4 regions of the Methylophilus luteus genome follow, and region 4 is predicted to be linked to each of the others. Evidence: predicted binding sites of a transcription regulator. Region 4 holds the regulator's gene; each other region holds the start of a gene.
The links. Region 4 encodes sigma-54, which starts transcription at its own class of promoters, with help from an activator protein. Its sites were predicted from a motif close to TGGCACNNTTCCTGCT; they were not measured.

Region 1 (7,561 bases), on a different contig from region 4:
GGCCAGGTGGCTGACCGCCAGGCCGATATCTATGCTGCCGGCGTCACGCTGTATCATTTGCTCACGCGCAAATATCCCTATGGCGAGATAGAGCCTTTCCAGTCACCGCGTTTCGGCGAGCCTATCAAGCCCAGCCGTTACCGGCCCGAGATCCCGGCCTGGCTCGAAAACGTCATACTCAAAGCGATCGCCAGAAAAACTGAAGACCGCTTTGAAACCGCAGAAGAAATGCTGCTGGCGCTGGAACATGGGGAGCTGAAACCGGTGGTCATTCCACGCACGCCTTTGATCGCACGCGCCAGGCTGGTCAAATGGCAGTGGCTGGCGATCTGCTCGCTGTTTGCCAATCTTATCCTGATCTACCTGCTGTTTATTACCTGAAGCATCCGCGTTGCTGCTGCAAAAATAGCCAGGCCTGCCGGCTAAGACCTATTCTGGTGCAAACGCGTTTTTCTGCATCATAACCGTGCGCGGTGGGCTATCTGCCAGCCCCTGCCTGCACGCCCATCTAGCGCTATTAAAGCCGCAAACCCTAAAAATAAATTTATACAAAACAATCAGTTATGCCATTTCAAAACCGGCACACCCCGTCCTGGCATATGGCTTGCTTATCCGCTAGTAAATTTCGTTGCTAAACAATGAGTATTTTTTTAACAAAAGAGGTTTCTGAGTCAGGAAATCTCTTAATGGACAACGGCGTCCATAGCTATTTTTCGCAGCATTGCATCAGGCAGTTGCGGAATCAGCTATGGACGCCTTTTTTCGTTTTTAAGCTAGCTAAACAGCATGGCCATGTGCGTGGCAAACCAGCGCCACACAGTCACTAGCCTGCATCAGATGGGGAACATACGATGAATCAACACACCCGCATAGTAGTAGTCGGCAACGGCATGGTGGGACATTATTTTATGCAGGAACTGGTAAAACGCCACCCTGACCTGGCCGCAGCCGGGCTGCAGGTCACGGTGCTGGGCGAAGAACCTCGTCCGGCTTATGACAGGGTGCACCTTTCCAGTTTTTTCTCCGGCAGCACGGCTGAAGACCTGTCACTGGTAGAACCTGGTTTTTATGACAGGGCCGGGCTGGAATTGCGCCTGAATGCGCGTGTGAGTCATATAGACAGGCATCAGCATACGGTCACGCTGACCGACGGCACCCTGCTGCCCTACGACAAACTGATACTGGCGACCGGCTCGGTGCCGTTCGTGCCATCTGTCGCCGGGCGCGACCGCGACAACTGCTTTGTTTACCGCACCATAGAAGACCTGGAAGCCATGACCGCCGCAGGCAAGACCGCCAACAGCGGCGTCGTGGTAGGTGGTGGCCTGCTAGGCCTGGAATGTGCCAAGGCCTTGCGCGACATGGGCCTGGATACCCATGTGGTGGAATTCGCACCACGCCTGATGGCAGTACAAGTAGACGAAGCTGGCGGCCGCGTGCTGCGCAGCAAGATAGAGGAGCTGGGCGTACACGTACACACCAGCCGCAACACCACCGCCATCGTCGATGGCGCGACTGCGCGCCACCGCATGGTGTTCTTTGATGAGACCTGGCTGGAAACCGACATGATAGTGTTCTCAGCCGGTATCCGTCCGCGTGATGAGCTGGCCAGAGACGCCGGCCTGGCCATAGGCGCGCGTGGCGGTATCGCCATTGATGATTTCTCGCGCTCCAGCGACCATGACATTTACGCCATAGGCGAATGTGCCAGCTGGAACGACGAGATGTTCGGCCTGGTAGCGCCTGGCTATGACATGGCGCGCACCGCTTGCGCACACCTGGCAGGCGAAACCGCGACTACTTTCCAGGGTGCGGACATGAGCACCAAGCTCAAGCTGATGGGTGTGGATGTAGCCAGCGTCGGCGATGCACATGGCAAGACCCACGGTTGCCGCAGCTATCAGTACACCGATGAGGTGCGCAATATCTACAAAAAGATCGTCGTCAGCGAAGATGGCAAGAAACTGCTGGGCGCGGTGCTGATAGGCAACGCCGATGAGTACGGCACCTTGCAGCAAATGACAGTCAACGACATGGCCTTGCCGGAAAACCCCGAGTTCCTGATCCTGCCTGCCAGCGATGGCAAGGAAAAACCCGGACTGGGCGTGGATGCATTGCCGGATACGGCAGTACTGTGCTCGTGCAACAACGTCAGCAAAGGCGCCATCGGTGAAGCGGTCGCGGCCGGTCATTGCAGCATAGGGGCGATCAAGTCATGCACCAAGGCAGGCACTGCCTGCGGCGGTTGCGTGCCGTTGGTGACCCAGGTCATGAAAGCGCAAATGGTCAAGCTGGGCATGACCGTCAACAACCATCTGTGCGAACATTTCCCCTACTCGCGTCAGGAGCTCTACCATCTGGTGCGCGTGGAACAGATCAGGACATTTGACGAACTATTGCACAAACATGGCAAAGGCCTGGGCTGCGACATCTGCAAACCGACTGCCGCCAGCATCCTGGCTTCGGTGTGGAACGACTTTATCCTGAAGAAAGACCTGGCCTCGCTGCAGGACTCCAACGATTACTTCCTCGGCAATATCCAGAAAGATGGCAGTTACTCGGTAGTACCGCGTATGCCCGGCGGCGAAGTCACGCCGGATGGCCTGATCGCCATCGGCCAGATCGCCAAAAAATACAAGTTGTATACCAAGGTCACCGGTGGTGCACGCGTGGATATGTTTGGTGCGCGCGTAGAACAGTTGCCGAATATCTGGGAAGAGCTGATCGCTGCCGGGTTTGAATCCGGCCATGCCTACGGCAAGTCGTTGCGTACTGTAAAAAGCTGCGTAGGTTCGACCTGGTGCCGTTATGGCGTGGACGACAGTGTAGGCCTGGCCGTGCAACTGGAGAACCGTTACAAAGGTCTGCGCGCACCGCACAAGATCAAGTTCGGCGTATCAGGTTGCACGCGTGAATGCGCCGAAGCACAGGGCAAGGATGTAGGCCTGATCGCGACCGAAAGTGGCTGGAACCTGTATGTGTGCGGTAACGGCGGCATGAAACCGCGCCATGCCGAACTGATCGCCAGCGACCTCAGTAAAGAAGACGCGATCCGCATGATAGACCGCTTCCTGATGTTCTATATCCGCACTGCCGACCGCCTGCAACGTACCAGCACCTGGCGCGACAACCTCGAAGGCGGCCTGGATTACCTCAAGCAAGTGGTGATCAACGATAGCCTGGGCCTGGGCGCCGAGCTGGAAGCACAGATACAGCATGTGGTGGACAACTACCAGGATGAATGGAAGACCGCCGTCAACGACCCTGAAGTACGCAAGCGCTTCCGCAGCTTTGTCAACAGCGTGGCTGGTGACAACAACATCGTCTTCGTCAAGGAGCGCGACCAGATGCGCCCGGCGACGGTAGAAGAAAAAAAGCAGGCCAAGGTCATCCCTATCCTGGCCACCACCGAGTAATGAATGGAGTAAACCTATGAGTCAATTGCAACAAGCAGCCGTATCTGAACACACTGCGCCTGCGGCTATATCTAACCCTGATAGCGGCACCTGGCATGCGGTGTGCGCACTGGATGACATCTGGCCCAACACCGGCGTATGTGCGCTGGTAGATGGCCGCCAGGTGGCGATCTTCCGCCTGCACGATGACCAGCTCTACGCCATCGACAACTACGATCCGCACAGCGATGCCAACGTCATGTCGCGCGGCATCGTCGGTGACCTCGGCGGTGAACGCGTGGTGGCCTCGCCCATCTACAAACACCATTACCAGTTGCACACCGGCATCTGCGTAGAAAATGCCGAGGTGCGCCTACCCATCTATGCGGTGGAACTGCGTGGCGGCACCGTCTGGGTGCAGGTGTGAGCGCAGGGTAGGCCAGGGCGAGCATGATCACTAAAGTCAAATCAGTCTGTCCATATTGCGGTGTAGGCTGCGGTATCGTCATGGAGGTCCAAGGTCACTTAACCAAGGAGCAGAAAGTGATCAAGGTCTATGGTGACAAACAGCACCCGACCAATTTTGGCCGCCTGTGCACCAAGGGCAGTACCTGTATACAAGCCATCGCTGACTCAGGCCGGCTGGAATACGCCTATGTACGCCAGCAGCGCGGCCAGGAATCGGTACGCACCGGCATAGATGCCGCCATCAAGGAGACCGCGCGCCGCTTACGCGCCATTCTTGACCAGCATGGCCCGGACGCGATCGCGCTTTACGTCTCCGGCCAGATGTCTATCGAATCCCAGTACCTGGCCAACAAACTGGTCAAGGGCTACCTGGGCAGCAACAATATTGAATCCAATTCACGCCTGTGTATGGCCAGCGCCGGCAGTGGTTATAAGTTGTCACTGGGGGCCGATGGCCCGCCGGGTTCTTACCAGGACTTTGACCAGACCGACCTGTTCTTTGTCATCGGCGCCAATATGGCCGATTGCCACCCTATCCTGTTCTTGCGCATGATGGATAGAGTCAAAGCCGGTGCCAAATTAATCGTGGTAGACCCGCGCCGCAACACCACGGCCGATAAAGCCAACCTGTTCATGCAGATCAAGCCTGGCACTGACCTGGCCTTACTCAATGGCCTGCTGCACCTGCTGGTCATCAATGGCCATACCGATGCCGCATTTATAGACGAATTCACCGAAGGCTGGGAGGTGATGCCCGACTTTCTGCAGGATTACACCCCGGAAAAAGTCGCCGCCATCACCGGCCTCAGTGAAAACGCCATTCGCCAGGCCGCAGACTGGATAGGCACCAGCAAAAACTGGATGAGCTGCTGGACCATGGGCCTGAACCAGAGCACGCATGGCACCTGGAGCACCAACGCCATCTGTAACCTGCACCTGGCCACAGGCGCGATCTGCCGCCCCGGCAGCGGCCCGTTCTCGCTGACCGGGCAACCGAATGCCATGGGCGGCCGCGAAATGGGCTATATGGGCCCGGGCTTACCAGGCCAGCGCACTGTGCTGGTAGAACAAGACCGCCAGTTCATAGAACAGTTATGGCAAGTGCCGCCAGGCACCTTGCACACCCGCCTCGGTGGCGGCACCGTCGCCATGTTCGAGCAGATGAAGGCCGGCAAGATCAAAGCCTGCTGGGTGATCTGTACCAACCCGGTCGCCAGCATGGCCAACCGCAAAAACGTGATCGCCGCTTTAGAGCAAGCCGAACTGGTGATCGCGCAGGACGCCTTCCTAGATACCGAAACCAACCGTTATGCCGATATTCTGCTGCCTGGTGCCTTGTGGGCCGAAGCCGAAGGCGTGATGATCAACTCCGAACGCAATATGACGCTGACGCAGCAGGCTGTGCCTGCCCCGGGCGAAGCCATGGCTGACTGGCAGATCATCGCCAGGGTCGCTTGCGAGATGGGCTTTAGCGACGGGTTCAGCTACAGCAGCAGCGCCGAAGTATTTGCAGAGATCACCCGCAGCTCCAACCTGAACACCGGTTATGACATCCGTGGCGTCAGCCACGACAAGTTGCGCGATAGTTCGCTGCAATGGCCTTGCCCGCCCGGCAGCCAGGCAGACCGGCACCCTATACGCTACCTCAATGACGGTATCAGCCAGAGCCTGAAAGTGAATGACGACGGCCATACCCCGCGCATCGCATTTGCGACTGCCAGTGGCAAAGCAGTGTTTTTCGCCCGCCCGCATATGGACCCGGCCGAGCTGCCCGACACTGACTACCCGTTTGTGCTCAACACCGGCCGCCTGCAACACCAATGGCACACCCTGACCAAGACCGGCAAGATAGACACCCTGAACAAACTCAACCCGGGGCCGTTCGTAGAGCTGCACCCGGAAGATGCCGCCGCGCTGGCCATAAAGGATAAAGACCAGGTCGAGATACGCTCGCGCCGTGGCCGTGCAGTGCTACCCGCGGTGGTCACCGACCGCGTGCGTGCCGGCAACTGCTTTGCCCCTTTTCACTGGAATGATGTTTATGGCGAAGACCTGACCATCAATGCCGTGACCAGCGACGCCATAGACCCCATCTCGCAACAACCCGAATTCAAGTTTTGCGCCGTGACCATGACACGCGTCGCCAGTGCGCCAGCCCCGCAACCTGAGCAGGCAGATGAGCTAGCCCTGGTGGCAGGCGGCAAGGCCAGCAACAACAAGGAACTAAACATGAGAGATATTGATGCTTTAGCCAGGTTACTGGGCCTGGAGACCGCACCCGAGATCGTGCTCGAAGCGCAGGAACAACTTTATCTGCAAGGATTTATCAGTGGCTTGCGTAGCGAAGAGTCGCGCAAGATCGGTGGCGTACCCATGCTGCCGGAAGGCGCACCACTGGCACCGGCCAAACACCTGCTGGTCAACGGCATGCTGGCCGGATTGTTTGCACGCAGCTGGTTACCAGATGGTGACCAACTGCCTGGCGGCTTGCCGGATTTTTCGGCGGCTGCGGCAACAGCACCCGCCAGCGTGGCTATACTGTGGGCATCACAAACCGGTAATGCCGAGCGCTTTGCCGAAAAATGCGCTGAGCGTATTCAAGCCCACGGCCTGCAAACAGCCATCATGTCTATGGATAGCGTCAAAATGGCAGAGCTGGCTAACTATAGCCAGGTGTTGCTACTCACCAGCACCTTTGGTGACGGTGACCCGCCAGACAATGCCGGCCAGTTCTGGAACAGGCTGCAAGCAGATGACCTGCCTTCACTGGCCAATACCCGTTTTGCCGTGCTGGCCTTTGGCGACTCCAGCTATGACCAGTTCTGCGGCTTTGGCCGCAGACTGGATGCCCGGCTGCAAGCACTGGGCGCACAACGCCTGCTGGAGCGGGTAGACTGCGAACCGGACTATGAAGAAACAGCCCATGCCTGGCTGGAGCAAGCAGCGGCCGCGCTGGCACAGGTAGCTGCCACTGTCAGCCAGCCAGTGCTGGCCATAGGAGACCAGGCTGACCAGGCAGATGCAGCGGTCAGCGAACTGGCCAAGTCGCCAGCCGCACCTGCGTATAGCCGCCAAAACCCATTACGCAGCAAACTGATCATCAACCAGCGCCTGAACGGCGAAGGCTCAGAAAAAGAGATACGCCAGTTTGGTTTTGATCTGACCGGCAGCGGCTTACAGTATGAAGCAGGCGATGCCCTCGGCGTGTGGCCGACCAACTGCCCGGAACTGGTAGGCGAAATGTTGCGTGCACTCAAGCTTTCCGCGGCCAGCCTAGTCACCGTCAAAGACCACGGCCAGCTGCCACTAGGTGACGCCTTGCTGCATCACTACGAGATCGCACGCATCACGCCGGAGTTATTGGAATTCGTGCAAAAACGCAGCGCCAGCCCGGCACTCGCAGTGTTGATGGAAGATAAAGCACGGCTGAAAGACTGGCTATGGGGCAAACAGCTGCTAGACCTGATACTGGCGTTTCCGTTCAAGGTCGAAGCCAACGACTGGCTGGCGGTATTAAAGCGTTTGCAACCACGCTTGTATTCGATCTCGTCCAGCCCTAAAGTCTACCCGCAGCAGGTGCATCTGACCGTTTCTACAGTACGTTATGGCGATGGTCTGGCCCGTGGCGGCGTCTGCTCTACCTTTATGGCAGACCGGGCGCAAGATGTTGCAGTGCCTGTGTTTGTGCAACGCTCGGC
Region 2 (7,561 bases), on a different contig from region 4:
CGCGGTGGCGGCAGAGAACCCCAAGCTCAATCGCGTACGTGCCAGCGGGCTGGATGATACGCCTATGTTCCGCCTGAATATAGACGACCAGAAAACCGGCATTTATAACCTGACCACCGCCAATATCAACACCACATTGTCTATCGCCATGGGTGGTACTTATGTCAATGACTTTATCAATAAGGGCCGCGTGAAAAAGGTTTACCTGCAAGGCGATGCCCCCTACCGCATGCAACCCGAAGATATCCAGCAATGGTATGTGCGTAACAGCAGCAATGACATGGTGCCATTCTCGGCTTTTTCCAGCAGCAAATGGGTGTCGGGCTCGCCCTTGCTGGAGCGCTTCAACGGTATTTCTTCCATGGAGATCGTCGGCGAAGCCGCCAAGGGCACCAGCACCGGCGAAGCCATGCGCATAGTAGAAGACATCATCAAGCAATTACCGGCCGGCATAGGCTATGAATGGAGCGCGCAATCCTACCAGGAAAGATTATCCGGCTCGCAGGCACCATTGCTGTATGCCGTGTCTGTGGTCTTTGTGTTTTTGTGCCTGGCTGCACTCTACGAAAGCTGGGCGGTGCCGTTCTCTGTCATCCTGGTGGTGCCGCTAGGCATACTGGGCGCAGTGCTGGCCACCAGCCTGCGCGGCATGACGGCGGACGTTTACTTCCAGGTCGGCTTGCTCACCACCATAGGGCTGTCGGCTAAAAACGCCATTCTTATCGTGGAGTTCGCCAAACACCTGCAAGAACGTGGCCAGCCGCTGCTTGAAGCGACACTGCAAGCAGTCAAGCTGCGCTTGCGGCCTATACTGATGACTTCACTGGCGTTCGTATTTGGCGTGATCCCGCTCGCCTTCAGCCATGGTGCAGGTGCAGTGAGCCGCCAGGCGATAGGCACCGGCGTGCTGGGCGGCATGCTGACCGCCACTTTCCTTGGTGTGTTCTTTGTACCTCTGTTTTATGTGCTGATACGCACGCTGTTCCCCTACCAGGCAGAAGCGCAGCACCCGGAAGCCGCCACATGAAGCTGACCAGACTGAATCTTATGCTGACTCTCAAACACCTGGCGTGGATGCCAGGCGCGCTGGCACTCAGCGCCTGTATCAACCTGGCCCCGTTTTACAACCAGCCAGAAGCGCCAGTGCCTGCCAGCCTGGGCACGGTGAACACAGAGCAGAAACCACTGACTGAAGTCAGCTGGCAATCTTTTATCACCGATAAACGCTTGCAGCAGGTGCTGGACCTGGCCCTGAAGAACAACCGTGATTTGCGGGTGGCGACCCTGAACATAGAGCGGGCCAGGGCACAATACCAGGTGCAACGTGCGGACCTTTTCCCTACCGTGAACGCGGCCCTGTCTGAAACCGCCTCCAAAGGCATGTCGAATGTAGGCAATAACGGCAATGTGTCAGCCGGTACTGTGGCAGCCAGTAATAACAGCAGCGGCAATGTATCGCATGTTTACCGTGCCACGCTGGGCTTCAGCGCTTATGAGCTGGACCTGTTCGGCCGCGTGCGTAACTTGAACGCGCAGGCCTTGCAGGCATTTTATGCCGAGCAGGAAAACCGCAAAAGCACGCAGATCAGCCTGGTGGCTGAAGTCGCTACCGCCTGGCTGACGCTGGCCGCAGATAAAAAACGGCTGCAGATCGCGCAGCAGACCTTGCAAAGCCAGCAGAATACTTACCAGATCAACCAGAAGATGTTTGACCTGGGCGTGGCCAACGCGCTCACTCTCAAGCAATTGCAAACCAGCGTCGACAATGCGCGCGTCGCCGTGGCTACCTACAATATACAGATACAGCAGGACACTAATGCCCTTAACCTGCTGGCTGGCAGCATGGTGCCGGTGGCCTGGTTGCCGGATAGCTCACTGGCCAGTGTGGCGCTGACCACCGCCCTGCCCCGCGGCGTGACTTCCAAGACTTTGCAGCAGCGGCCGGATGTACGTGCCGCCGAACACCAGCTCGAAGGTGCCAATGCCAATATAGGCGCCTTGCGCGCGGCTTTTTTCCCCACCATCAGCCTGACCACCACCATAGGCACGGCCAGCACCGAGCTCAACGGCCTGTTTCAAACCGGCTCGCGTATCTGGACGTTTGTGCCGCAGATCACCCTGCCTATCTTTAATGGCGGCCGTAACCGTGCCAACCTGACCGTAGGCGAAAAGAACCAGCAGATACTGCTGGCGCAATATGAAAAAACGGTACAGACCGCCTTCAGGGAAGTCGCAGACGTGCTGGTGCAGCGCGAAGGCTTAAAAGCGCAGATAGAGGCGCAGAAGTCACTGACTGATGCCGCCGCGGCAGCCTTTCAGCTGGCGGATGCGCGCTTTAAAAACGGTGTCGATAGCTATCTGGTGGTACTCGATGCGCAAAGAACCCTTTATACTGCCGAGCAATCCCTGATCACCCTGCAGTTAAACGATGCTGCCAGCCAGCTGACTTTGTACAAAGTGGTGGGCGGCGGCTGGCAGTAGTTTTTACCCTGCCAGTCACGCCAGCGCCAGCTTCAGAAACTAGCCTAAGAAACTAGCCTAAGAAACTAGCCTAAGAAACTAGCCTAGGAAACCAACCTAAGAAACCAGGACTTTACACCCACCTGCATAACCCGTTTTTTTAAGCCAGCGCATGTGTGCGCCATAAACGTGCACATTTTTTGCTTGGTATTTTTTGTGATGAATACAGATATTTCCCCCGAACAGACCATAGTCCTGGCAAAAATCAGGCATATCGAAGAGCTTGAACGCCTGGATACCTGCATCCAGTTTGTTGAAAGCATAGGCCAGATCATCCATCAGGTGCAGGCCGAGCGTGGCGCCAGCTGTTTATACCTGGCTTCGGCCGGCAAACGGTTTGCGCCTGAGCGCGCTGATATCATCAGCCACAACCAGGCGACAGAAGCAGACTTCAGGCAGGCCTTGCAGCAGCATCTGCACCTGGACCTGTTGACCGACGCCAGGCAGCTGACGCTGATCTCATGGATATTGCTAGGCCTGGACCAGCTGGTCGCCCTGCGTCACCAGGTCACTTTACAGAAGATCTCGTTTACTGATTGCATGGAATCCTATAGCCGCCTAATCAGCAGCCTGATCGCGCTGATCTTCGAGATCTCGGACAGCTCGGTCAACAGCAAGATCTCCACCTGCCTGCTCACCTTGTATAACCTGGTGCAGACCAAGGAGTTTGCCGGCCAGGAGCGCGCAGTCGGTTCTTACATCTATGGTTCCGGCAGTGTGCAGCAGGCGCACCAGCAACGCCTGCTGGAACTGATAGACCAGCAAGACCGCCATATAGAGTTATTCTGCCAGTTCGGCAATCAGGAGTTACGCACTGCCTGGGATAAGCTGCAGGCTACCGCCCCCTACCGCCAGCACCAGCAACTGCGGGCCAGGCTCACCACCGCAAAAGACCACCAGCCGCTGAAACCCAGTGATGCCGATATCTGGTTCGACCTGTGCACGCAAAAACAGACCAGCATCTGGCAACTGCAGTGCGTGCTGATCCAGAAGATGCATGACATGTTGGAAGTTTTGACCCACAAAGCCAGGCATGACCTGGAATATACCCAGGAATACCTGCAGGCCATCAGTGCCAAGGCTACGCCAGCCAGCACGCTGGATGGCACCTTTTTTAATCTGTCTATCCCGGTCGAAAGTGCGCTGAGTTTTCAGGCGCATGACAGCGCCCAAGCCTACCCTATGGCTTCCATGATCAGCTTGCTGCAACAGCAATCACGCCAGATCGCCGATATGGAAAGCGAGTTGTCGGATACGCGCAAAGCGCTGTCAGAACGCAAGCAGATAGAACGCGCCAAAGGCCTGCTCATGAGCAAGCTGGGCATAGATGAGATGGAAGCCTACAAGACCATGCGCAACCTGGCCATGGAGCAAAAACGCAAGATCATAGACGTCGCTGAAAACATACTCACCCAGCAAAAACTCCCTTCCTGATTGCTCTATTTGATGGTGCATGCGCACTGAATAAGTGCGATGCCTGGCGCGCTAAATGGCCTTGCACCGCCCTTGCAGCGGGTTTTTCTTTCTGAAACCCGCTTTTTTTCACTATTTTTGCAGTTGGCATACCGCTTGCTATATGACACTTAAGCACCACGGAAACGGGTGCCATTGTCAACGGCGATAATGGCTATGATGTATGACCGGGTGTGAAGTTTAATAAATGGATTTCCAGGACAAAGGCGTCCTGATGGTATCGCGCAAGCAATGCCATCAGGACGCCTTTTTTGTTTTTCATTTTCCATATTCATTTATTTTTTCAAGGGAGCAGACATGAGCAGTTCAGATAAAAAAGATCTGGTACAACCCGCAACACCACCTCAGCCCGAATCAGTGGATAGCCAGCGCCGTCATTTCTTTATGCATACCATGGCCGGCGCATTTGGTGCTGCCGCCATGATGAATATGGTGCCGTCTGCCATCCGCAGCCAGGCCTGGGCGGCTGGTTCAGATGCGCCCGAGATCACCGAAGTGAAAGTCGGTTTTATCCCGCTCACCGACTGTGCCCCTATCGTGGTGGCCGCACAAATGGGCTTCGATAAAAAATACGGCATCAAGATCGTGCCGTCCAAGGAAGCCTCCTGGGCCGGCGTACGCGATAAACTGGTCAACGGCGAGCTGCATGCCGCCCATGTGCTGTACGGCCTGATCTATGGCGTACAGCTGGGCATAGGCGGCCAGCAAAAAGACATGAATATCCTGATGACCCTCAACCATAACGGCCAGGGCATCACACTCGCCAACCAGTTGAAAGAAAAAGGCGTCACTAGTGGCGGCACCCTGAAACGCCTGCTGGATAACGAGAACCGCGACTTCACCTTTGCCCAGACTTTCCCTACCGGCACCCATGCCATGTGGCTGTATTACTGGCTGGCCAATTACGGTATCAACCCGGTCAAAGATGTGAAAACCATAGTGGTGCCTCCGCCACAGATGGTGGCCAATATGCGTATAGGCAATATGGACGGCTACTGTGTAGGCGAACCCTGGAACGCACGCGCCATTTACGACAAGATAGGCTATACGGTAGCCACCAGCCAGGATATCTGGACCGACCACCCGGAAAAAGTGCTGGGCACCAGCGCCGACTTTATTGCGAAAAACCCGAATACCGCGCTGGCACTGACCAAAGCCATACTCGAGGCCTGCCGCTATATAGACGCGACCAAGAACCGCCCTGAAGTGGCCAAACTGATCGCCGGCAAGGCTTATGTCAATGCGCCGGAAGAAGTGATAGAAGGCCGCTTCCTCGGCCACTACGACAATGGCATAGGCAAAAAATGGGAGGACCCCAACTACATGAAATTCTTCAACGACGGCAAGGTCAATTTCCCTTACCTGTCAGACGGCATGTGGTTCCTGACTCAGCATAAACGCTGGGGCCTGCTCAAGTCTGACCCCGACTACCTGGCCGTGGCCAAAAAGGTCAACCGCATAGACATCTATACCGAAGCGGCCAAGGCGCTGGGCATCAGCGTACCCGCCGACCCTATGCGCAGCAGCAAGCTGATCGATGGCGTAGTCTGGGATGGCAAGGACCCTAAAGCCTACGCCAACAGTTTCAAGGTGAAAGCCTGATCTTTAAAGGAGAATCAGCATGTCAGTAGTCAGCTTGAATAAAGAAAAAAACGTGCACACCGCTGAGCCCACTGTGAACTCAGCCCCTGCACAACCCGTTGTTGCTGTGGTTATCCCTCTCTCGACCACAGCTACAGCAGCCACTCCGTCGTTGCAGCGGCGGAGCACATGGGCGGCAACCACCAGACCAGTGTTTGAATGGTTGTTGCCGCCTGTGATCGGCTTGCTGGTATTCGGCGCCATCTGGGCCACTGTGGCCGCGCTGACCCAAGGCCTGCCAGGCCCGCTGAAAACCTGGCAATCGGCAGTGGAGCTGTTCAGTGACCCTTTTTATATCAACAACCCGAACGACATGGGCATAGGCTGGAACATCCTCAGCTCGCTCAAGCGCGTGGCGACCGGGTTTGCACTGGCAGCCATGGTCGGTATCCCCATGGGTTTTGTCATAGGCCGTTACGCCTTTATGTCGCGCATGGCGGCCCCTATCATCAGCCTGCTCAAGCCGGTGTCACCGCTGGCCTGGTTGCCTATAGGCCTGCTGGTTTTCAAGGCGGCAGACCCGGCAGCGATCTGGGTCATTTTCATCACCGCAGTGTGGCCTATGATCATCAACACCGCGGTCGGCGTCAGCAAAGTGCCGCAGGATTATATGAATGTGGCCAAAGTGCTCAACCTGTCGGAATGGAAAGTAGTGACCAAGATACTGCTGCCTTATGTGATGCCATACATGATGACCGGTGTGCGCCTTTCCATAGGGGCAGCCTGGCTGGTGATCGTGGCCGCTGAAATGCTGACCGGCGGCATGGGTATAGGCTTCTGGGTGTGGGATGAATGGAACAACCTGAATGTGGAACATATCATCATCGCCATTTTTATCGTCGGCATCGTCGGCCTGCTGCTGGAACAGTTGCTGGTGCTGGTCGCCAAACGCTACAGCTACGAATAAACCATCAGGGAGCACACTATGACCACCGTATTGCAAGACCGTTATGTCCTGATCGAAAACGTCAATATGACGTTTGCCACCAAAAAAGGCAGTTTTCAGGCCTTGAAAGATATCAACCTCGATATCCGCGAAGGCGAATTCATCTCCATCATCGGCCACTCCGGTTGCGGCAAATCCACCGTACTCAACCTGATCGCCGGCTTGTTGCAACCTAGCGAGGGCTATCTGTTCTGCGCCGGACGCGAGATCGCCAAACCAGGCCCAGAGCGCGCAGTGGTGTTCCAGAACCATTCCCTGCTGCCGTGGCTGACCTGTTTTGAAAACGTCTACCTGGCGGTGGAGCGTGTGTTTGGCGAAAGCGAAAGCAACACGCAACTGGCAGAGCGCACCCGCGCGGCGCTGGAGCTGGTCGGCCTTAACCATGCCATGGAAAAGCGCCCGCATGAGATCTCCGGCGGTATGAAACAACGGGTAGGCATCGCGCGCGCCCTGTCCATGGAACCCAAAGTGCTGCTGCTGGACGAGCCGTTTGGTGCGCTGGATGCATTGACCCGCGCCGGCCTGCAGGACGAGCTGATGAACATCATGGCGCGCTCAGGCTGTACCGCTGTCATGGTCACCCATGATGTAGACGAAGCAGTGTTGCTGTCTGACCGCATCGTCATGATGACCAACGGCCCGGCGGCGACCATAGGCGAGATCCTGACAGTCGACCTGCCGCGCCCGCGCAACCGCCTGCAGCTGGTAGAAGACCAGGCCTATACGCATCTGCGTAGTGAAGTGTTGAAGTTTTTATACGAAAGACACGCCAGAAAGGCGGCATAAAGAAAAGTGGTGCTGACGGGCGGCAACCCACCAGCACCGCATACCTCATCGAAGTATGGTTACCCACTTAAGCAAAGGAGCAACAACATGAAAGCTAACTCTTACCAACGATTGCGTCAAGTCTCATTGGCAGTTTTGCTGGCGTCTATGAGCATGCAAGTGGTGGCTGAAGAAGAGATCTTGCCCGAATACACT
Region 3 (7,561 bases), on a different contig from region 4:
ATATTTACATACAAAATCGCTATTTGTTGCAGATAAACCAAACCTTTAACCAGTCTTCACTGTCAACCCGATTCAATACAAAGCGTTTTCCAGCCATGAGCCTTAACTGTTTCCCATCTTTCACTTGCCACAATGTGGCTGTTTACCAAACGTTGCTCTGCCGATTTGCCCTGGCGCTGTCACTGGCAATGGCCTGCAGTGCAGAGTCATTGGCGGGCAATCTTGCCTACATCACCAACCAGGGCAGCAACAGCGTTTCTGTGATTGATATCGCGAGCAAACAGGTCACGCACACCATAGCGGTAGGCAAGGCGCCGGTAGGCGTGGCGATCGCCAGCAAACAGCAGCGTGTTTATATCAGCAACGCCAATAGCCAGACCATTTCTGTCATCAATAGCCGTAGCCAGCAAACCATACAAGAGATCCCGGTCAAGATTCAGGCAGTGGGCATTGCACTGAGCCGCGATGAAAAAACGCTGTTCGTGGCGGACTGGGGTGGCGCGCAGGTGATTGCGGTCGATACTGCGCATCCGCAAAATCAGAAAGCCTTTAAAGCAGGCAAAACGCCTTCAGGCATGCTGGTCAGCGCAGACAATAAAAAGCTGTTCATCGCCAACCGCGATAGTGATGATGTGACCGTAGTAGACACGCGCACGCTGCAGACCATAGCCCAGATCAAGGTCGGCATACACCCGTTTGCGCTGACACTGAGCCCGGACGGCAAAACGGTGTTTGTCGTCAATGTCGTCAGCAACAGCCTGACCCTGCTTGATACAGAGTCGTACCACACCAGCACCATCAAAACCGGGCAGCACCCGTATGGCGTGGCGATCAGCCCGGACAGCCGCTGGGCCTATGTCAGCAACAATCATGCGGAAAGCGTCTCAGTGATAGATATCGCCAGCGGCAAGACAGTCAAAACCATAGAAGTTGGCGAGTTTCCCGAGGGCATAGCTTATGACAAGGCGACCCAGCAAGTGATCGTCGCCAACTGGGGCTCAGATACTGTTTCCATCATAGACGCCAACACCAACACGGTGACCAATACCATAGACAGCCCCAAACTCTGCCGTTCGTTCGGGCAATTTATTCTTGAAGCAAGGTGACAGCCATGTTTCTCCACTGCTTTTTTTTAGTTTTTTCACAGGACCGCCCATGAACTAGTCGCAAAGAGTCGTTTTTTTAGGTAAAGTCACGGGTTATTTTAAAACTCAAAAGACTGATTACTTTTTAGCTTTAAAACATCTGTAAATATCAGGAGATTGAAATGAAAAAAATATTTGGCATCATTGCCGTATCTTTATTGCCATTGATTCCATTAACGGCAGCTGCACACGGTGCCGCGGCATTGCGTTTTGAAAAAACCGTCACCATCAAGGCACCGGCAGCAAAAGTCTGGGCACTGGTCAAAGACTTTGGCAATGTGCAAGCCTGGCATTCTGGCGTTGAGTCTACAAAAGTAGAACAGAAAAAAGACGAAAACGGTGATGACACAACATACCGCACCGTCAAACTGAAAAACGGCGGCACCATGTACGAAAAACTGCGCTCCGTAGACGATGCAGGCATGCGCCTGAAATACGAGTACATCCTGGATAAAAGCACATTGCAACTGTCAAACTTTTACCCTACTGTTACTGTGACTGCCAAAGGCAACGAAACTGTGGTTAGCGTTAAAGGCAGCTATACCCGTGCCGATTCTTCCAACATCCCTAAACCGGAACAAAACGATGATGCTGCTACCAAAGCCATCAACGACTTTTTTGATCCAGGTCTGGAAAGCCTGAAAAAGGTAGCCGAATCGGGAAAGTAATCAACCAGGGTTCTGGAAAAACCGCGCAAGGCAACAGTAAACCCTGGTGGAAGTTCTGGTAAGTCTTACGTAGTCATATTCAAGTTTTTGCAAATGCAGTCCAGGCCAAAAGTCTGACACTGTCACAAATAAAGGGATTGTGTACCACACAATCCCTTTTTTGCTGGCTGGCCGACCGGATAGCCATCGAACATCCTGACAAAAAAAATCACTTCTGCGGCAAATGACTGACAAATACTGTCATTTATCGCCAGCCCCTAACCCCAGCCTTTAGCTTTAAGACTTGATTATCAAATGGTAGAAATAAGGCTTAAAACCTGGTTAATTCTTTTTTATCAATACGTTACAAAGCATTTTCCCTAGGTGGCACAGCTATTGCTTATAGGTTCTCGAACACTGTTAGAAAAGCAGTGACTAAAACAGAAGCTGTTCACTTTAAACTTTGACTCTGAAGGAAACATGATGAAAAAACACGTACAACAAGGTTTTACCCTGATTGAATTGATGATCGTTGTAGCCATTATCGGTATTTTGGCTTCGGTAGCGATTCCAGCTTACACTGACTACACTAAAGAAGCCGCTGAAAGTGCTTGTCAAACAGAAGCAAAAGCATATGCAAACAAAGTAACTATCGACTTTGCTAAAGGCGCAACAACCATCACACCTGCTCAAAACAAAGCATGTTCAGGGATTGCTACGCCAACTAGTGCTACTGGTACATTTACAGCGCAATCTAGGGATCCAGGCAAAGCACTATGGACTTGTGACTTGAGCCAAGGCGGCACCTGCACTAAACCAGCGACACCATAATTTAGACAATAAAGTTCAAAGCCCTGCCTCTGCGGGGCTTTGAATTTTTATCAACAACATTGCAAATATTGCAAAATTTAAATCGAAACATCACTCAAGCCTATCAATTAACTTTGACTATAAGGTGGTTAAATGGATAAGCAAAAAGGTTTTACTCTGATAGAGCTGATGATCGTAGTAGCCATTATCGGCATTCTCGCCTCTGTGGCATTACCAGCTTATCAAAGTTACTCGCAAGATGCAGCCAATAATGCATGCATTGCAGAAGCCAATGCTTATGCCAGAAAAGTATATACCGATATCCAGCTCAGCAAACCTGCTGCAGACATTCCAGCCCCTATTGCAAGGGCATGCGACGTGATAAACAATGGCGAAAAAGTAATTACAATCACCAATTTCATTTCGACAGCCAGGTCGCCCGGAAATGCAACCATCACTTGCGATTTAAACGCGGGCACGCCGTGTAGCATAACCGCCCTGTCGCCTTAAAACTCTACTTTTTGCTTAGGGTTAGATCAGCAACGCAAATCATCAATCCCCACCGCGCTCACTGCTATACTTCAAACTTTTTCAACTTGAGCCAGAATACCCATGTTAGAAAATATTGTCGTCAACCGACAAGCAAATGCCTCCGCCACCGTCATCTGGATGCACGGCCTGGGCGCCGACGGCCATGACTTTGAACCTGTGGTGCAGATGCTGAACCTGCCGCATATACGCTTTATCCTGCCCCATGCCCCCTACCTTCCGGTGACTTTGAATAATGGCTATGAGATGCGGGCCTGGTATGACATTTTTGGGCTGCAGCCAGATAGCCCACAAGACGAAGCCGGCATCAAAGCCATGCAGCAAACCATCAACACTTTGATAGAAAGCGAAATAGCCAAAGGCATAGCCAGCCAGCGTATAGTATTGGCCGGATTCTCCCAGGGTGGCGCGATGGCACTGTATACGGCGACACGATTTACCCAGCCGCTGGCTGGTGTGCTCGCACTTTCTACCTACTTGCCGCTAAAAAACAAGCTGGTCAGCGAGCAGCATGTGGCTAACCGGCAACTGCCTATCTGGATGGCGCATGGCAGATCCGACAGCGTGATCACCCTCTCTACCGCACAAGCTGCCAGGGAGGCACTGCAAGCCGCCGGTTACCCGCTGCAATGGCAGGAATACGATATGCCACATAGCGTGTGCGAACAGGAGATAGCCGATATCCGCCGTTTCCTGCTACAGGTATTGCCGGCCTGATTGCTGACAAACGCTTGAGATTAATCCCGCAAGACTGGGGAGTTTTGTTAAAATGGCAGGCGTTTTAACAGGCTGACCTTCATGAGTGTTGCAAAAAAATCTCCCGCCGCGGCAAGCGATACGCAAAGTTTTGCCCAGCGCATCGCGTCGCTGGAAACCATAGTCAGAAGCATGGAAACCGGCGAGCTGCCTCTGGAAGCCGCGCTGACTGCTTACGCTGAAGGCATGCAGTTGCTGCAAGCCTGCCAGGGTGCGCTGCAGCAGGCCGAGCAGACCGTGGTCATCCTTAATCAGCAACAGCAATTAGTCCCTTTTGACCCTGAGTGAGTCGCCTGAGCCTTCACTTTTCGTCATGACCACTTCATCCATATTATTCGAGCAATGGGCGACTGTACACCAGCAACGGGCGGAACAGGCGCTGGCCAGCGCCCTGCCAGCGGCAGACACGCCACCGCAAAGACTGCATGCCGCCATGCGTTATGCCGTGCTTGGCGGCGGCAAACGTGTGCGCGCACTTCTGAGCTATGCCGCCGCCGAGTTGGTCGGCGCGCCAGCCAGCTCAGCTGATGCAGCGGCAGTCGCGGTAGAACTCATACACGCGTTCTCACTGGTGCACGACGATATGCCGTGTATGGATGACGATGATTTACGCCGTGGCAAACCTAGCTGCCACAAGCAATATGGCGATGCCACCGCCTTGCTGGTCGGCGATGCGCTGCAAGCACTGGCATTTCAATGCCTGGCAGAGACAGCAGCCGCGCAAGCGTTGACCCAGGTGCAGATATTGGCGCAGGCCACCGGTTCACGCGGCATGTGTGGCGGGCAGGATATAGACCTGCAAAGCACCGGCCAACTGCTCACGCGTGACGCGCTGGAAACCATGCATCAGTACAAGACCGGCGCACTGATACGCGCTGCGGCCTTGCTGGGGGCTTATGCTGCCGACCACACTCAGGAGCAGCATATACAGCTGCTCGATCAATACAGCCAGAATATGGGCCTGGCTTTCCAGGTGGTGGATGATATTCTGGACGCGACTGCAGATACGCAAACCCTGGGCAAGACCGCCGGCAAAGATGCCTTGCAGGAAAAATCGACTTACGTCAGCCTGCTCGGCATAGACGAGGCAAAAGCACTGGTAAAGACCTTGTACGAGCAAAGTTTGCAATCACTGGCCGGTTTCGGACCACAAGCTGACTCACTGCGTGGCATTGCCAGATTTATTTGTGAGCGCCCATTCTGATCATGACTTCCCTGTTGTCCCGCATAGACTCTCCAACTGATTTGCGCGCGCTGGACCGCTCGCAACTAAAAGCGTTGGCTGGCGAGTTACGGGCCTTTCTGATCCAAAGCGTGTCACAAACCGGCGGCCATCTGGCCTCTAACCTGGGCGTGATAGAGCTGACCATCGCCTTGCATTACGTCTATCAGACACCGGACGACCGCGTGGTATGGGATGTGGGTCACCAGACCTATCCGCACAAGATACTGACCGGACGCCGCGAGCAGATGGCCTCTTTGCGCAAGGCAGGCGGCATCGCCGGCTTTCCCAAACGCGATGAAAGCGCCTACGACACTTTTGGTACCGGCCATTCCAGCACCTCTATTTCCGCCGCCCTGGGTATGGCAGTCGCCGCCAAGGCTTTGGGCACCAATCGCCGCAGTGTCGCCATTATCGGCGACGGCGCCATGACTGCCGGCATGGCGTTTGAAGCGCTGAACAATGCCGGTGATATGGACACCAATCTGCTGGTGATCCTCAATGATAACGACATGAGCATTTCCAACAATGTCGGTGCGCTCAACAATTACTTGGCACGCCTGATGTCCGGCAAGCTGTATGACAGTGTGCGCCGCAGTGGCAAAAAAGTGCTGGATATCATACCGCCGGTCAAGGAATTCGCCCGCCGTGCCGAAGAGCATGCCAAAGGCATGGTCACCCCCGGCACCCTGTTTGAAGAATTCGGTTTTAATTACATAGGCCCTATCGATGGTCACGATATCGATACCCTGGTTGATACCTTGAGCAATATCCGCCAGTTGCAGGGCCCGCAGTTCTTGCATGTAGTCACGCAAAAAGGCAAAGGCTATAGCCCGGCTGAGGACAACCCGAACAAATACCATGGCGTCAGCAAGTTCGACCCGCAAAATGGCCATTGCCTGACGCTGAGCGAACGCCCTACCTATACCCAGATCTTTGGCGACTGGCTGGTGGACATGGCGGCGGCCGACAGCCGCCTGGTAGGCATCACCCCGGCCATGTGTGATGGCTCCGGGCTGAACCGTTTTGCAGAAGCCTACCCGCAACGTTATTTTGATGTCGGCATCGCCGAGCAGCATGCACTGACTTTTGCGGCCGGCATGGCCTGTGATGGCCTGAAACCGGTGGTTGCCATTTACTCGACCTTTCTGCAACGCGCTTACGACCAGCTGATACACGATATCGCGCTGCAAGACCTGGATGTGCTGCTGGCGATAGACCGCGCCGGGCTGGTAGGAGCCGACGGCCCCACCCATGCCGGCAGTTTTGACCTGAGCTTTCTGCGCTGCATCCCCAATATTGTGATCATGGCACCCAGCGATGAGCATGAATGCCGCCAGATGCTCACTACCGGCTATCAGCACAAAGGGCTGGCAGCGGTGCGTTACCCGCGTGGCAGTGGCATAGGCGCAGCCCCTTCGCCCACCCTGGAAACATTGGAAATAGGCAAGGCGCAATTGCTGCGCCAGGGCAAAAAAGTCGCACTGCTGGCGTTTGGCAGCATGGTGCAGCCAGCCTTGCAAGCAGCCGAATCGCTGGATGCGACTGTGGTCAACATGCGTTTTATCAAACCATTAGATACAGCCATGCTACTTGAAATATCCGCTAGTCATGACTATATAGTGACTATAGAAGAAAACGCGATCATGGGTGGCGCCGGTGCGGCGGTGATGGAATGCCTGCAAGCACACCAGATCGTGAAGCCTGTTGCATGCCTGGGGCTACCTGACCGTTTTATCGAACATGGCTCACACGAAACTATGTTGGCCGAATGTGGTCTAGACAAATCCGGCATTTGTTCAGCTATTGAGAAATTGATAGCTGAGTAGTATATTCAACCATTTATCAAATCGCGGGCAACTCCCGCTTTGGAACCCTGATGAATCAACCCGTAATCCCTGCAGTGATTGAAGACGTACAAAATACTCCTGACGTGCGCCGACTGGATATCAACAAAGTCGGTATCAAGTCTATCCGTCATCCGGTCATTGTCAAAGATAAAACCGGCGGCGAGCAGCACACCGTAGCGGTGTTTGATATGTATGTGCATTTACCGCACAACTTCAAAGGCACGCACATGTCGCGCTTTGTTGAGATACTCAACACCAACGAAAGCGCCATCTCCATAGATTCGTTTGAAACCATATTGCGTCAGATGGTTGAGCGCCTGGAAGCGGAATCCGGCTACGTGGAAATGCGTTTCCCCTATTTCATCAACAAGGCAGCACCGGTATCCGGCGTTAAAAGCCTGCTCGATTACGAAGTCACCTTTATCGGCGAGATCAAGAATGGTCAGTTCGAGATCACGGTGCAGGTCATGGTGCCGGTTACCAGCCTGTGCCCATGCAGCAAGCAGATCTCAAACTATGGCGCGCACAACCAGCGTTCACACGTGACCGTAACTGCGTTGCTGAATGAGTTCATGTGGCTGG
Region 4 (7,561 bases):
GTAGAGGCAGACTTTGCTAACACCAGCCTGCAAGTGGGGCTGGCTAGCCGGATGACGTTTAAGTATGGCCTTAGCTTGGCGGGTAGCATGAGTTATCAGAAGGCGATAGAGCAGAGTGATTTGGAGAGTGTGACGGCACAGGTGCATTTGAGGTGGGATATGTAGGATTAGGGGCTAGGGGCTGGGGAGTAGGGTGACGTTCTAATTGGTATTTCTCTGGATGATTTAACCGTTCTTTTTCGCCCCTCGGCGAGTGTCTTTTCTTTGCGTGCCCAAAGAAAAGACACCAAAAGAAAGGGCACCCTAGCATCCGCTTGTTTCCTGCGTTGCTCGTCAACGTGGGCGTCCAACGAAACTCGCCCTAGCGGCTTGCACAGTGCGCAAGCCACCGCGGAACTCGAACAGACGCTGGCCGAAAACTCCCACGCTGCCTGCGCTACTCGGCGCGTCAGATAGGGGACCCGGGAAAGGCACTACGCGGTTATTTAGGTGGGTCTTTCTCGCATCGTATCCCGCTCAACCAGCGTAACAAATCAAAACCAAAAACAAATACACGGTTGCTAAGCGGCTCGCTGCTTTTGGTGGTTCACTAATGGGCCATCGTGGTGGTGTTGACTTCGGGCCCCTATCTGACGCGCCGAGTAGCGGAGTCAAAATAAGGAGAAAGGGAGCGACTGTCTGAGTTCCGCGGTGGCCTGCGCAGTGTGCAGGCCGCTAGGGCGAGTTTCGCGACCGCTTATTTTGACGAGCAACGCAGGAAACAAGCGGATGCTAGGGTGCATTTCTTTTGGTTACGTTTTCTTTGTGCAAGCAAAGAAAAGTAACTCGCCTAGAGGCGAAAAAGAACGCTGAAACAGAGCGCAAAACTATCCAAACAAATACCGATTCTATGGCAATGGTTGCGCGGGAATAAATATGAAAAACCCCAGCTTCACTAAGGGCGTGTGTTTTTCCGGGCCCCTATCTGACGCGCCGAGTAGCGGAATCAAAATAAGGAGGAAGGGAGCGACTGTCTGAGCTCCGCAACAAGCCACAGTGTGTGTGGCTTGTCAGGGCGAGTTTCGCGACCGCTTATGCCTAAGTCCGGCAAAGCAACGGACGAAAGTCCTGAGGTGAGCAACGCAGGAAACAAGCGGATGCTAGGGTGCATTTCTTTTGGTTACGTTTTCTTTGTGCAAGCAAAGAAAAGTAACTCGCCTAGAGGCGAAAGAAAATGGTGAATCAGATCACTAAACCACCCAAAGAAATACCTAACTACAACTCCAGTAAGTGCATCACTCGCGCTGCACGGTCCGCACAGGTTGCGCTAGCCAAGTTGCGCACTCCTCAATGCCGAGGATAACACCGGCTATGCAGTGGCGTGATGCTGGGAAATTAAAGCGATTTGCGCAGATTAGCTGGCGGTATGCTCAATGACTCACGGTATTTGGCAATGGTACGCCGTGCCACCACTATGCCCTGTTGCGCCAGGGTATCGGTGATCTGGTTGTCAGAAAGCGGTTTTTTCTCGTTCTCTTCTGCCACCATTTGCTTGATCAGTGCGCGTATGGCGGTTGCCGAGCAGGAACCGCCAGCATCGGTAGCGACTGAGCTGCCAAAGAAGTATTTAAGCTCATAAACTCCGCGTGGAGTGAGCATGTACTTGTGGGTGGTGACGCGCGAAACAGTACTTTCATGCAGGTCTAACTCTTCGGCGATCTCACGCAGCACCAACGGTCGCATGGCGATATCGCCGTGCTCAAAGAAGTTACGCTGCCGGTCTACAATGGCTTGTGATACGCGCAATATGGTCGAGAAGCGTTGCTGGATATTCTTGATCATCCATTTGGCTTCCTGCATCTGGCTTTGCAGGTACTGGCCCGAGCTTTCACGGTTACGTTTGAGGATGTCGGCATACATCTGGTTGATGCGCAGTTTGGGGATCACGCCGTCGTTGAGGGTTGCTACCCAGATACCTTTGATCTTTTTCACCACCACATCGTGCTGGATAAAATGGTCATGGCTAAAGTTGGAGAACTCGCTGCCCGGCCGCGGGTTTTGCTGGCGTATCAGTTGCTGCGCGCCTTTGAGTGAGGCTTCATCGCAACTGAGCTGTTTGCGCAGCTTGATAAAATCTTTATTGGCCAGCAACGCCAGATGGTCTTTCACCAGCGCGATCGCAATTTTCAGGTAGGGCGTGCTGGCCGGCAGGGCCTGCAGTTGCAGCAACAGGCATTCGCGCAGGTCACGCGCACCTATGCCTATGGGGTCCAGGTTCTGGATCAGCTTGAGCGCTGTTTCCAGTTCCAGCAGGTCGACTTCTAGTTCCAGCGGCAGGTTGTCTACCACTTCCTGCAAGTCTTGCTCCAGGTAGCCGTCGTCATTGATGCTGTCCAGCAGCAGTTTGACCAGGCTCATGTCGCGGTGCGACAGGTGCGCCAGCTGTATCTGGTCTATCAGGTGCTCACGCAGGCTGATGCTGCTGGCGTCCTGGCGTGAAAAATCGCCGTCTTCATCGTCGGTATTGTTGCGGCCTGCCTCATCCCAGTTGCTGGTGCTGCCAAACTCGCCGTAATCGTCTTCAAACTCCGGCGGCGTGAATTCTTCATTCAGGTTGGGCAGTTCGCCTTCATTGCCGCTGAGGTCATCGCGCAACTCTTCGCGCAAGGTGTCGGCCGGCGAGGGGATATCCTGTTGGGTGGCGACATCAAATGAGCTGGCGTCTTCGACTTCTGCCTGTGCCGCTAACGGGGCGTCTGGCGTGTTGTCTTCAAACTCGCCTTCTTCATTATTGTCGGCCATCTCGAGCAAAGGGTTCTCCTGCAAGATGGCTTCCAGCTCCTGGCTCAGTTCCAGCGTCGACAGTTGCAACAGGCGGATAGACTGCTGCAGCTGCGGCGTCAGTGCCAGGTTTTGCGACATGCGTAATTGCAGGTTTTGCTTCATAAGGACTTACAGCCTAAAATTTTTGCCCAGATAGACTTCACGCACACCCTCATTCTGAATGATCTCATCGGGGGTGCCGGCCGCAAACACTGCGCCTTCGTTGACGATATAGGCGCGGTCACAGATATCCAGCGTTTCACGCACGTTGTGGTCTGTGATCAGGATGCCGATATTCTGGCTGCTCAGGTAACGGATGATTTTCTGGATCTCTATCACCGCGATCGGGTCTATGCCGGCGAACGGTTCATCCAGCAAAATAAATTTCGGGTCGGTGGCCAGGCAACGGGCGATCTCTACCCGGCGACGTTCACCGCCGGACAAGCTGACCGCCTGGCTGTTGCGTATGTGCTGGATATGCAACTGGTCCAGCAATGACTCCAGTTTGGCTTCACGCTCTTCTGCGGTATAAGGGCGGGTTTCCAGGATAGACAGTATGTTATCGGTCACCGTCATCTTGCGGAAAATAGAGGCTTCTTGCGGCAGGTAGGCCAGGCCCATGCGCGCCCGTTCATGCATGGGGGCGTGGCTGACGTCGGTGCCGTTCAGGGTGATATGGCCGTCGTCTAGGGCGACCAGGCCGACTATCATGTAAAAGCTGGTGGTTTTGCCTGCCCCGTTCGGGCCCAGCAAGCCTATGACTTCGCCGCTATGTAGTTCCAGCGTCGTGTTTCTGACCACGGTGCGACCCTGGTAAGCTTTTTTTAAATGGCTGACGCTTAAATGGCTATTGTCTGGTGAAGCAGTGGTTTGCATATTGCCAGTCTTTACTGAGGTTCTTTCTTGGTTTCGTTGCTGGTGCCGCTGGCTGCCGGTTCAGGCCTGATCTGTAACGAGCGGTTCATGCGCAACCCTTGCTGTGCATTGGCCTTGTTATCTATGACCGGTGGCGTGGTTTTACTCTTGGGCTGAATGATCGCCTTGACCCGGCTGTTGGCAGTGCCGTTAGGGTTGGCTTTGGTGCCACCTATCACTTCGGCATATTCCGCATTGGCGTCATAGCTGATGTAATCACCGGTGACTATGTCTTCGCCACGTTTGACCCAGGCATTGGTATACAGTTGCACTTTATCCATGCGGCCGTTGTATTCAATGCGCTGGCCACTGCCTTGCATCCACTCGTTCTTGCCGGTGCGCTTTTGCTTGAAAGTGGTCGGCGTAGCCGGGCTGCCTATGCAGGTGCTATGCTGAAAACCGTCCTGGTCTTCGCGCACTATCATTTTGTCAGCCTTGATTTGCAGCGTGCCCTGGTTAAGGATGACGTTGCCGGTGTAGGTGCTGATCTTTTTCGCATCGTTGACGCTCACGGTGTCGGCTTCGAGCTCTATCGGTTGTTCACGGTCAGACTCTTCGGCCCTGACGGTGTTTGACCACTGCAACAGCGTAGCCAGTAGCAGGCAGGTCACATAAAATAATTGCTTGTGCGTTTTCAACTCATCTCTCCAGGAATCATCTATCCTTGATTATTGACCTGTGTCAGGCCTGGTTTTTTTGCTGCTGCGGGCCGGTTTTTTCGGTTTGCCAGCCTGGGCGGCAGGCGCTGCATTCACTGCCACCGGCGCGCGTTCATAATGTACATGCACCCGGTTGAATAATTGCATGGTTTCGGATTTTTTATCAAAGCGCATGCCAGTGCCTGTGACCACGCTACCCGGCTGCTGCAGTATAGTCACTGGCAGATCGGTGTAAGCGATATCCGTGTCCGGTTCAACAAACAACTGTTCTGTCTTTAGTTGCATTTCGCCTTTTTCGGCGGTGGCCTGGCGCACTACTTTCACCTGCTTTACAAACTCCACCAGTTTACCATTGCCGGATATTTTGCCGCGCTGGCCATAAATCTGGGTGTAAGGCATGTTCTCGCCAAACTGGGTGAAGCGCGGCCGGTCCAGTTCAGTGTAATCGCTGTCAGGATAATGGCGCATTTGCGAGGCGGCCAGTACATATTTGATACGGCCACTGGCGTCGGTACGCGTGCTGACAAAATTATAAAGCATGTAATCTGGCGCATGCCGGCTGACGCCAGTCATGCGCGAGGCTTCCTCCTGCACCGTCTGGTTGATCCAGAAGGTCAGCAAAGCCAGAAACACCATCAGGCTGATCGGTAGCAGAATCGGATATTTAAGCATAGATACAGACCCCGGCTAGCCTAAACCACTTTCGCTTTCAGCAAGTCATGCATATTGAATGCCCCTGCCAATTGCCGCTGCTCGTTCACCACCAGAAAACCGTTGATGCGGTGTTGTTCCATCAGGCTGATCGCTTCAACAGCCATCTGCTGCGTACCCAGCAACTTGGGTTGCCGGCTCATGACGCTGGTGATAGGCGCCTGATGATCGGTCAGGCCTTGCACGAACAAACGGCGTATATCACCGTCAGTAAACACGCCCACCGGCTGCTGTTCTGCATCGACAATGGCAGTAAAACCCATGCCCTTGCTGGAGATCTCTTGTATGGCTTGCTGCAGCGTGGCGTTTTCTTTCACGCTGGGGATTGCATCGCCGCTACGCATCACATCTTTGACCCTGACCAGTAAGCGCCGCCCCAGGCTGCCGCCGGGGTGGGAGTGGGCAAAGTCTTCTGCGGTGAATTCACGCAGTTCCAGCACGCATAAGGCCAGTGCGTCACCCAGAGCTAATGCAGCAGTGGTGCTGGCGGTAGGGGCCAGGCCCAGCGGACAGGCTTCATGGCTGACTGCTGCACTCAAATGCACTTGCGATTCACGCGATAAAGTCGAATCTGTGCTGCCGGTGATGCTTAAAATTCGCGCACCCAGACGGCGTATCGAAGGCAATATGTTAATGATCTCATCGCTCTCGCCGGAGTTAGAAAGCGCGATCACCACATCTTCAGCCGTGATCATGCCGAGGTCACCGTGGCTGGCTTCAGCGGCATGCATAAAAAAAGCCGGGGTGCCGGTGCTGGCAAAGGTGGCGGCGATCTTGCCGCCGATATGGCCGGATTTGCCCACGCCAGTCACCACTACGCGGCCACGGCAGGCAACGATCATATGCACAGCAGCTTCAAACGCAGCACCCAGGCGTCCGGCCAGCTGGCGGATCTCGTCTGCTTCGTGCAATAACACATTGCGCGCTTTTTCCACGATGTCAGAACTTTCAGCAAGTTTGACACCTGATTTTGCTATACTCATGGTCGCTAAGTATAGCAAGTGACCGCCCCGGCAAGAAAGCAAAACGCAGCTTTTTTAATGATTTTTTAATATCAGGCACATTTTTTGCATTAAACAAAGATTTGTGGCAGCATAATCAGGCTGAAACAATTCTGTTTCATCATAAGATCATCAGACCACGCGAGCTGTAATCACTACCGGTAGCGCAGCGTGGTCTTAATTAATTGCTTTAGAATTTTTGCATGTTTGACTCCCTAATCCATTTACTCTTGTTGCTCACCAGTTCGGTATTCGCCGTCGGTTTATTCCGCATATTGGGCATGCCTGCCATTCTGGCTTATTTCATGATAGGCATAGTCTTGGGCCCGCACGCATTGGGCCTGATACAGGATGAAGAAACCGGTCGCCAGGTGGCCGAGTTCGGCATTGTGTTCCTGATGTTTAGCATAGGCCTGGAATTCAGCCTGCCCAAGCTTTACGCCATGCGCAAGACCCTGTTCGGCTTAGGCGGCGGGCAAGTGATCCTGACGCTGCTGGTCAGCCTGGTGCTAGGAAAAATGGCCGGCCTGAGCCTGACCACCGCCTTTATTATCGGCGCTGCGCTGACCATGTCGTCAACTGCTATTGTTTCCAAGATACTGATGGAACGCGTGGACCTTAACTCCCGCCACGGCCGCCTGAGCATAGGTGTGCTGCTGTTCCAGGACCTGGCGGTCATCCCTATCCTGGTGCTGATCCAGACTCTGGGTGCGCACAGCAATAACTGGCTGGATGTGCTGGGTCTGACCCTGCTGAAATCGTCAGTGCTGTTATTCCTGTTATTCAAGTTTGGCAAAAACATCCTCAACTTCTGGTTTGAGTTGGTTGCCAAACAACGCTCGCGTGAACTGTTTGTATTAAACGTGCTGATGGTGACCTTGCTGATGTCTGCAGCCACCAATTTTGCCGGTTTGTCCTATGCGCTGGGTGCGTTTGTCGCCGGCATGCTGATCTCTGAGACCAAATACCGCTACCAGGTGGAATCAGATATCGCGCCTTTCCGCGATATCCTGCTCGGCCTGTTCTTTATCAGTGTCGGCATGCTGCTCGATGTCAGGGTGATCCTGGATAATGCAATGCTGGTGGTGCTGTTGCTGGCCTTATACCTGCTGTTCAAAATGGGGCTGATCGCGGCGCTGACCAAGTTTTACGGTTTTGAGATGGGTGTGGGTGTGCGTACCGGCATCATCCTCGGCCAGGCCGGCGAGTTCACTTTTGTGGTGCTGGCCCTGGGCTTGCAGACGCGTTTGATCGATGGCGATGCCTTGCAACTGGTGTTGTCGGTCGCCGTGCTTTCCATGCTGGTGGCGCCGTTTATCATTCAATACAATGGCCGCATCGCACGTTACCTGGTGAAAAGCTATACCCGCAATAGCATTAAAGGCGTAGACACCATACAGGAGCACAGCCAGGAGCTGAAGGACCACGTCATTATTTGCGGTTATGGCCGTAGCGGCCAGTACCTGGGCCGTT

Region 1: the regulator sigma-54 is predicted to act here: its motif matches at 594-609, upstream of nirB (nitrite reductase large subunit NirB).
Region 2: the regulator sigma-54 is predicted to act here: its motif matches at 2,650-2,665, upstream of ACFQ1Z_RS00685 (nitrate- and nitrite sensing domain-containing protein).
Region 3: the regulator sigma-54 is predicted to act here: its motif matches at 2,178-2,193, upstream of ACFQ1Z_RS08195 (pilin).

Annotation. Positions count from the first base shown of each region.
Region 1 covers NZ_JBHTKB010000001.1:139,767-147,327, reverse strand. Annotated here, with positions in the region: gene ACFQ1Z_RS00650 (protein kinase domain-containing protein) at 1-381, shown strand, start outside; gene nirB (nitrite reductase large subunit NirB) at 852-3,416, shown strand; gene nirD (nitrite reductase small subunit NirD) at 3,433-3,822, shown strand; gene ACFQ1Z_RS00635 (molybdopterin-dependent oxidoreductase) at 3,846-7,561, shown strand, end outside.
Region 2 covers NZ_JBHTKB010000001.1:152,172-159,732, reverse strand. Annotated here, with positions in the region: gene ACFQ1Z_RS00695 (efflux RND transporter permease subunit) at 1-1,027, shown strand, start outside; gene ACFQ1Z_RS00690 (efflux transporter outer membrane subunit) at 1,024-2,481, shown strand; gene ACFQ1Z_RS00685 (nitrate- and nitrite sensing domain-containing protein) at 2,680-3,954, shown strand; gene ACFQ1Z_RS00680 (CmpA/NrtA family ABC transporter substrate-binding protein) at 4,291-5,595, shown strand; gene ntrB (nitrate ABC transporter permease) at 5,615-6,541, shown strand; gene ACFQ1Z_RS00670 (ABC transporter ATP-binding protein) at 6,560-7,366, shown strand; gene ACFQ1Z_RS00665 (alginate export family protein) at 7,454-7,561, shown strand, end outside.
Region 3 covers NZ_JBHTKB010000001.1:1,748,829-1,756,389, forward strand. Annotated here, with positions in the region: gene ACFQ1Z_RS08185 (YVTN family beta-propeller repeat protein) at 189-1,106, shown strand; gene ACFQ1Z_RS08190 (SRPBCC family protein) at 1,268-1,813, shown strand; gene ACFQ1Z_RS08195 (pilin) at 2,276-2,623, shown strand; gene ACFQ1Z_RS08200 (pilin) at 2,756-3,112, shown strand; gene ACFQ1Z_RS08205 (alpha/beta hydrolase) at 3,215-3,868, shown strand; gene xseB (exodeoxyribonuclease VII small subunit) at 3,950-4,195, shown strand; gene ACFQ1Z_RS08215 (polyprenyl synthetase family protein) at 4,221-5,111, shown strand; gene dxs (1-deoxy-D-xylulose-5-phosphate synthase) at 5,114-6,958, shown strand; gene folE2 (GTP cyclohydrolase FolE2) at 7,009-7,561, shown strand, end outside.
Region 4 covers NZ_JBHTKB010000002.1:89-7,649, forward strand. Annotated here, with positions in the region: partial or broken gene ACFQ1Z_RS09495 (hypothetical protein) at 1-165, shown strand, start outside; gene ACFQ1Z_RS09500 (RNA polymerase factor sigma-54) at 1,375-2,925, opposite strand; gene lptB (LPS export ABC transporter ATP-binding protein) at 2,932-3,678, opposite strand; gene lptA (lipopolysaccharide transport periplasmic protein LptA) at 3,690-4,355, opposite strand; gene lptC (LPS export ABC transporter periplasmic protein LptC) at 4,386-5,048, opposite strand; gene ACFQ1Z_RS09520 (KpsF/GutQ family sugar-phosphate isomerase) at 5,069-6,070, opposite strand; gene ACFQ1Z_RS09525 (cation:proton antiporter) at 6,292-7,561, shown strand, end outside.